2 regions of the Amycolatopsis camponoti genome follow, and region 2 is predicted to be linked to the other one. Evidence: riboswitches for the same ligand, from Rfam matches in the RefSeq annotation. Region 2 holds a riboswitch; the other holds the start of a gene.
What was found. Region 2 has a riboswitch for thiamine pyrophosphate ahead of AA23TX_RS03030 (thiamine ABC transporter substrate-binding protein). Riboswitches for the same ligand answer to the same signal wherever they lie in the genome.

Region 1 (3,224 bases), 560 kb from region 2:
GGCGGGCGGGTGAAGCCGCTTCGACGCCTTCGGGCGGCTTCTCACCCTCGAGCCAGGCAACCACGGCGTCCGCGGTCACGGGGGCCATCAGCAGGCCGTTGCGGTGGTGCCCGGTGGCGGCGAAGACGCCGTCGTCAAGGACGCCGATGTAGGGCAGCACGTCCCGGCTGCCGGCCCGCAGGCCGGCGGCGGTCTCGACGAGCTCGTACTCGGTGATCGCGGGGAAGACGCGCTCGGCGCCCTCGATCAGCTCGCGGACGCCGCGCGCGGTGACGGCCCGGTCGAAACCCGCCTCGTACTGCGTCGCGCCGAGGACGAGCTCCTGGTCGCCGCGCGGCACGAGGTAGATCGGCCGGCTCTCGACGACGGCGCGGACGGTGCGCGTGGGCGGGGGCAGGCAGCCGCGGCGGGGTTTCAGGCGCAGGATCTCGCCCTTGAGCGGGCGGACGGCGTCGGCGAGCTGCGGGTGCAGCCGTCCGGTCCAGGCGCCGGCGGCGAGCACGACGGCGTCGGCGTCCGGGACGCGTTCGACGCGTTCGCGGACGAACCGGACGTCTCGTTCTTGGCACGCCGCGTACAGGGCGTGGAGCAGTTTCCGGTTGTCCACGGCCAGGTCGCCGGGCACGTGGAGTCCACTTCGGACGGACCCGGTGCCCGGTTCGAGCCGCTTCGTCTCGCGACTGGTGAGGCGTTCGGCCACGCGGCCGAGCGAGTGCAGGTGCGCGGCGAGGATGTCGAGGTGGCCGGCGTCGGCGCTGTCGAACGCGACGACGAGCGTGCCGTGTTCGGCCAGGCCGGGGTCGAGGCCTTCCTGAGCGAGGTCGCTCGCGAAGCCGGGCCACCTTTTCAGCGATTCTTCGCCGAGGCGCAGGACGTCTTCCTCGCCCGGCCAGGCCTCGGTGACCGGGGCGAGCATGCCGCCGGCCAGCCAGGACGCGCCGCCGCGGACGGGCTCGGGGTCGTAGAGGGTCACTTCGCGGCCGGCTCGTGCGGCTCGCCACGCCGTGGACAGGCCGATCACGCCGCCGCCGACCACGGCCAAGGTGTTCGTCATGGGAATCACGCTCCCTGCGCCGGCATGACCCGGATCAGGTTCCACGGTCGGAGCGGCAGCTCCCTCTCAGCCCGTCCCTCGGGCTCCCGTGCGGACCAGTCCACCCTAGCTCCCAAGGTACGGTCGCCGCTATGCCCGCCCTTTCCGGTGACAAGATCCGCGCCCGCCTCGACGCGGCGCGCCTGTACCTCTGCACGGACGCCCGCACGTCCCGCGGCGACTTGGCGTCCTTCGCCGACGCGGCCCTGGCCGGTGGCGTCGACATCATCCAGCTGCGCGACAAGACCGGCGCTTTGGAAGCCGCCGGCGAGATCGCGGCGCTGGAGGTGCTGGCCGAGGCGTGCGCGCGCCACGGAGCACTGCTGTCGGTGAACGACCGGGCGGACGTGGCACTGGCGGTGGGCGCGGACGTGCTGCACCTGGGCCAGGACGACATCCCGGTCGGGTTGGCCCGCCGGATTCTGGGTGACGACGTGGTCATCGGGCGGTCGACGCACTCCGTCGCGCAAGCTTCGGCCGCCGCTTCGGAACCGGGGGTGGACTACTTCTGCACCGGCCCGTGCTGGCCGACACCGACGAAACCGGGCCGGTCGGCGCCGGGGTTGGACCTGGTCCGCGCGACGGCGGCGGCCGCTCCCGAACGCCCGTGGTTCGCGATCGGCGGCATCGACGGCCCGCGGCTCCCGGAGGTGCTGGAGGCGGGCGCGTCGCGGATCGTGGTGGTCCGCGCGATCACCGAGGCCGAGGACCCGGAAGCCGCGGCGCGGGAGTTGCGGTCCCACCTGGCTTGAAAACCGTGAAGGGCACATCGAGGGACTTGAACCCTTGATGTGCCCTTCACTGACCTACGGGGTCGGGGTGGTCGCCGCGCCCTTGCTGGTCGGCGGGGTCGTCGTGGCCGGGGCTGAGGTCGACGGCTGCTGTGTCGTCGTGCCCGGCGTTGTCGTCGGCGTCTCCGACGAGGTCGTCGGGGCCGTCGAGGTGTCCGACGGGGTCGTCGTCTCCGACGGGGACACCTGGGTGTCGGTCGTGCCGGTCGTCGGCGTCGTCGAGGGGGTCTTGTCCGTCTGACCGCCGCCGTTGCCGAAGATCTTGCCGATGCTCGAACCCGTCCCGCCGCCGATCTGGGTGCCCGTCGCCGACTCGAAGCCGACTATCGCCAGGATCGCCACCGCGAACGCCGCCACGCTCGTGCCGATGATCAACGGCCAGCGCAGCTTCCGCAGCCGGGACGGCTCCTCCTCGGGCGGGCCTTCCTCGGGCCGGGGCAGCTGGACCGTCGGCTGCTCGGCCGGCGCCACCTCGGAACCGGTTCCACGCCGCCGGATGCCCGACGCCGCCAGCTGACGCGCCTTCAGCGCGGCCTCGCGCGTGCGCTGCAGTGAGCGCAGGTACACCTCGCCGCCGACCGTCGTGATCACGCTCGCCACGCCCGCGCCGACGACCGTGCCCGCCACGCCGAGCGTCGACCCCAGCAGCGCCGCCGTCACCGCCGCGAGCGCCGCCGCCATCACCTGCGCGATGCGCAGACCTGACTTTTCTTCCTTCGCTTCGGAAGTCGCTGCGTTCTCCTTGCTCATGATCCCGATCCGGTAGTAAGTCTTCTCCCCTGTCCAACGTCTAAGGCGCGCGAGGAACTCCCCGCGTTGCCGGAGCGTGAGGAGCGCCACTCCGTCCGTCCACAGTGGACATTCCACGCCGAACACTTTCTTGACATACTCGGCACATGGAACTGGTGACGATCTCCGACATCGAGGCCGCGGCGAAGCGCGTCCGAGGTGTCGCCGTGCACACGCCCCTGTTGCTCCAGACGTGGGATCCCCGCGGAACCCTGTGGCTCAAACCCGAAAGCCTGCAACCGGTCGGCGCGTTCAAGGTGCGCGGCGCGTTCAACGCGATCGGTTCCCTCGACGAGGAAAGCCGCTCCCGCGGCGTCATCGCGTACTCGAGCGGTAACCACGCGCAGGCCGTCGCCTACGCCGCGCAGCAGTACGGCGTACCCGCGGTGATCGTCGTGCCGGACGTCGCGCCGCGGATCAAGGTCGAGGCCACCCGCGCGTACGGCGCTGAGGTGATCGAGGTGCCGATCGGCGAGCACGAGGGGAAAGCGCACGAACTGGCCGCCGAACGCGGGCTGACCCTCGTCCCGCCCTACGACGACGCGGCCATC
Region 2 (3,224 bases):
TGGAGGGCAAGGACTACATCATGGCCGACGGTGACGTGGTGGAGTTCCGCTTCAACGTATGAGCCGCCCGCTGACGCCGGCCGAGCGGGAGGTCCTGACCTTCCTGCTCGCCGGCGACTTCCCCGGCGCGGCCGAACTGCGCGCCCAGGCGGAAACGGCCCGGGTCACCGGCCGGTGCGGCTGTGGGTGTCCGACCATCGACCTCGAAGTCGACGCGACCCTGCCGACGGCGGATCTCGGAGAGCCGGTCGAAGCCGATGCGCCCGACGGCGGGCTCATCGTCTTCGCCGATGGCGGGCGCCTGTCCGGGCTCGAGTACTGGACCACGAGCGACGACACCCCGGCGGAGTTCCCGCCCGTCGACCGGATCGGGCGAGCCGGGTAGCCGAACACCAGCGTGATCTCCGCCGCGCCGAAGATCAGGGCGGCGGAGCCCGGTGCGTCAGCCGAGGAGGCCCATCAGGGCGATCGCGATCAGCACCGCGGCGGGGGCGAGGGCGCTGATCCAGGCGCGCTGGGCGGCGGTGAGGCGGGCGGTGGCGGTGCTGTTCATGGCATTTCCTAAGGCCGAAAACCGATGCTTCCGCCCTGCTCAGCGCGCTGATCATGCCCTTTGTTAGCTGCTGTGATCGAACTCACCGGAAGCGCTCAGCCGTCCGAGTGACGGCGGGACCGGACAGTGAACCAGAGCACACCGCCGGCCGCTGCCACCATCGTCGCGAATGCCGCCGTGCCGACCACGATCGCCTGCGTCATAACCGTCTCTCCTAGCAAAGTCGTTTACCGAGAGACGTCGAAACCGCAGAAAAGTGCACTCAGCGTAACCAGGATCACAGAGAAGAAAGCACCTCGTCGATCTCGGCCGCCAGCGAGAAGTCCTTCTCCGTCAAGCCGCCCGCCGAATGCGTCGAGAGCCGGAACGTCAGCGTGCGCCAGCGGATGTCGATGTCGGGGTGGTGGTCGGCCGCCTCGGCCAGCACCGCGACGCGGTCCACCACCTCGATCGCCTGCGGGAAGCTCGCCAGCTCCACCTCGCGGGAGATGACCTTCCCGGACCTGGTCCAGTCCGCGCTCAAGCGTTCGTCAGCCTCGGAGTCGCTCAAGATTTCCGTCATGTCTCCATCGTCCTGCGTCCTGGACTACGCTGCACGGTTGCCACGGGAGTCCGGTCGAGCCGGGCTGAGAGGCGGGGTCACCCGCGACCGTTCGCACCTGACCGGATCATGCCGGCGAAGGGAGGGCTTTCCCTCCTCGTCCGGTGAAGTGCAGGAGGGTAGATGAAAAGCAGGGCTGTGCGCGCCGCGACGGCCATCGCCGCCGTCAGCGCCGTCGCCGCTGGGTGCTCGCTGTCGGACGGTGACGGTGGCACGCAGCAGACGCCCACCGTCACCCTCGTGACGCACGACTCCTTCCTGGCTCCGCAGGAGGTGCTCGACGCCTTCCAGAAGCAGTCGGGCATCAAGGTCTCCGTGCTGAAGCAGGGCGACGCCGGCTCGCTGACCAACAAGCTCGTGCTGACGAAGGCCAACCCGATCGGCGACGTCGCGTACGGCGTCGACTCGACCTTCGCTTCGCGCGCGCTCAAGGAAGGCGTCTTCGAGCCATACACCAGCCCGGAGGCCGATCGTGGGCCGCAGCGCTACGCCGTCGACCCCGAGCACCGGCTGTCCGCCGTCGACGTCGGTGACGTGTGCGTCAACGTCGACACGAACTACTTCACGAGCAAGGGCATCCCGGCGCCGGCGTCGTACGACGACCTGGCCGACCCGAAGTACAAGGACCTGCTGGTCGCCGAGGACCCGGCGACGGCCTCGCCCGGCCTCGCGTTCCTCCTCGGCACCATCGCGAAGTACGGCGAGTCCGGCTGGAAGGACTACTGGACGAAGCTGAAGGCCAACGGCGTCAAGGTGGTCAGCGGCTGGGAAGAGGCCTACACCAAGGACTTCTCCGGCTCGTCCGGCAAGGGACCGCGGCCGATCGTCGTCTCGTACGCGTCTTCGCCGGCCGCGGAGGTCGGCGACGACGGCAAGCCGCGCACCAAGGCACTGCTCGACACCTGCTACCGGCAGGTCGAGTACGCCGGGGTGCTGGCGAACGGCAAGCAGGCCGAGAACGCGCGCAAGGTCGTCGACTTCCTGCTCTCCCAGCAGTTCCAGGCGACGGTCGCGGCCAACATGTACGTCTACCCGGCGCGCCAGGGCGTCGACCTGCCCGCGGGCTGGGCGCAGGTCGCGCCGCTGCCGCAGAAGCCGCAGGCGCTGACGGCGGACCAGGTCCAGGCCGGGCGCGAGAAGTGGATCGGCGAATGGCGCTCGCTCGTGCAGTGACACCCCGGAAAGCACCAGTCCTGGCCCCGCCGCGGACCGCCCGCGGGCTCGGCCTGGCGCTGCTCGGGCTGGCTCCGATCGGGTTCCTGGTGGTGTTCTTCGCGTGGCCGGTGCTGGCGATCATCGGCCGCGGGTTCGCCGACGGCGGCCTCGACGTCGTCCTCGGTGACGCGCGGACGTGGCAGCTGGCCGGCTTCACCGTGGCGAGCGCGGCGGCGTCGACGCTGGTGGCGATCGTCGCCGGGCTGCCGGTGGCGTTCCTGCTCGCGCGGGTGAAGCTGCCCGGCGCCGGCCTCGCGCGGACGCTGGTGCTGGTGCCGTTCGTGCTGCCGACCGTCGTCGTCGGCCTGGCGTTCCGGGCGCTGTGGCCGGACGGCGGGGTGCTGCCGATCGTGCTGGCCAACGCCTTCTTCAACGTCGCCGTCGTCGCGCGGACCGTCGCCGGGCTCTGGGCGCGGCTGGATTCGCGCACGACCGACGCCGCCCGCGCGCTGGGCGCGTCCCCGTGGCGGGCGTTCCGCTCGGTGACGCTGCCCGCGCTGGCGCCGGCGATCGCGTCCGCGGCGGCTGTGGTGTTCCTGTTCTGCGCCACCAGCTTCGGCGTCGTCCTCATCCTCGGCGGCGCGAAGTACCGGACGCTGGAGACCGAGATCTACCTGCGGACGGTCGACCTGCTCGATCTCTCGGGCGCGGCGGCGCTTTCGCTGATCCAGTTCGCGGCCGTGGTCGCCGCGCTCGTGCTCGGCGGGCTGGCGCGGCGGCGCAAGGACGGCGCCCGGATCGGCGCCGCGAAAACACGACGTCCTCGCGGCGGAGAATGGCCGGTGGTCGGCGCCGCGGGCGTCGTGCTGGCCCTGCTGCTGACGCCGATCGTCGCGCTGCTCGTCGAATCGGTGT

Region 1: another riboswitch for thiamine pyrophosphate. It lies ahead of thiO (glycine oxidase ThiO); the one in region 2 lies ahead of AA23TX_RS03030 (thiamine ABC transporter substrate-binding protein).

Annotation. Positions count from the first base shown of each region.
Region 1 covers NZ_CABVGP010000001.1:59,019-62,242, reverse strand. The annotation lists gene thiO (glycine oxidase ThiO) at 1-1,054, opposite strand, end outside; TPP riboswitch at 1,049-1,154, opposite strand; gene thiE (thiamine phosphate synthase) at 1,186-1,845, shown strand; gene AA23TX_RS00285 (hypothetical protein) at 1,900-2,634, opposite strand; gene AA23TX_RS00280 (threonine ammonia-lyase) at 2,781-3,224, shown strand, end outside.
Region 2 covers NZ_CABVGP010000001.1:615,490-618,713, forward strand. The annotation lists gene ychF (redox-regulated ATPase YchF) at 1-62, shown strand, start outside; gene AA23TX_RS03020 (hypothetical protein) at 59-385, shown strand; gene AA23TX_RS03025 (4a-hydroxytetrahydrobiopterin dehydratase) at 831-1,115, opposite strand; TPP riboswitch at 1,148-1,256, shown strand; gene AA23TX_RS03030 (thiamine ABC transporter substrate-binding protein) at 1,278-2,327, shown strand; gene AA23TX_RS03035 (ABC transporter permease) at 2,396-3,224, shown strand, end outside.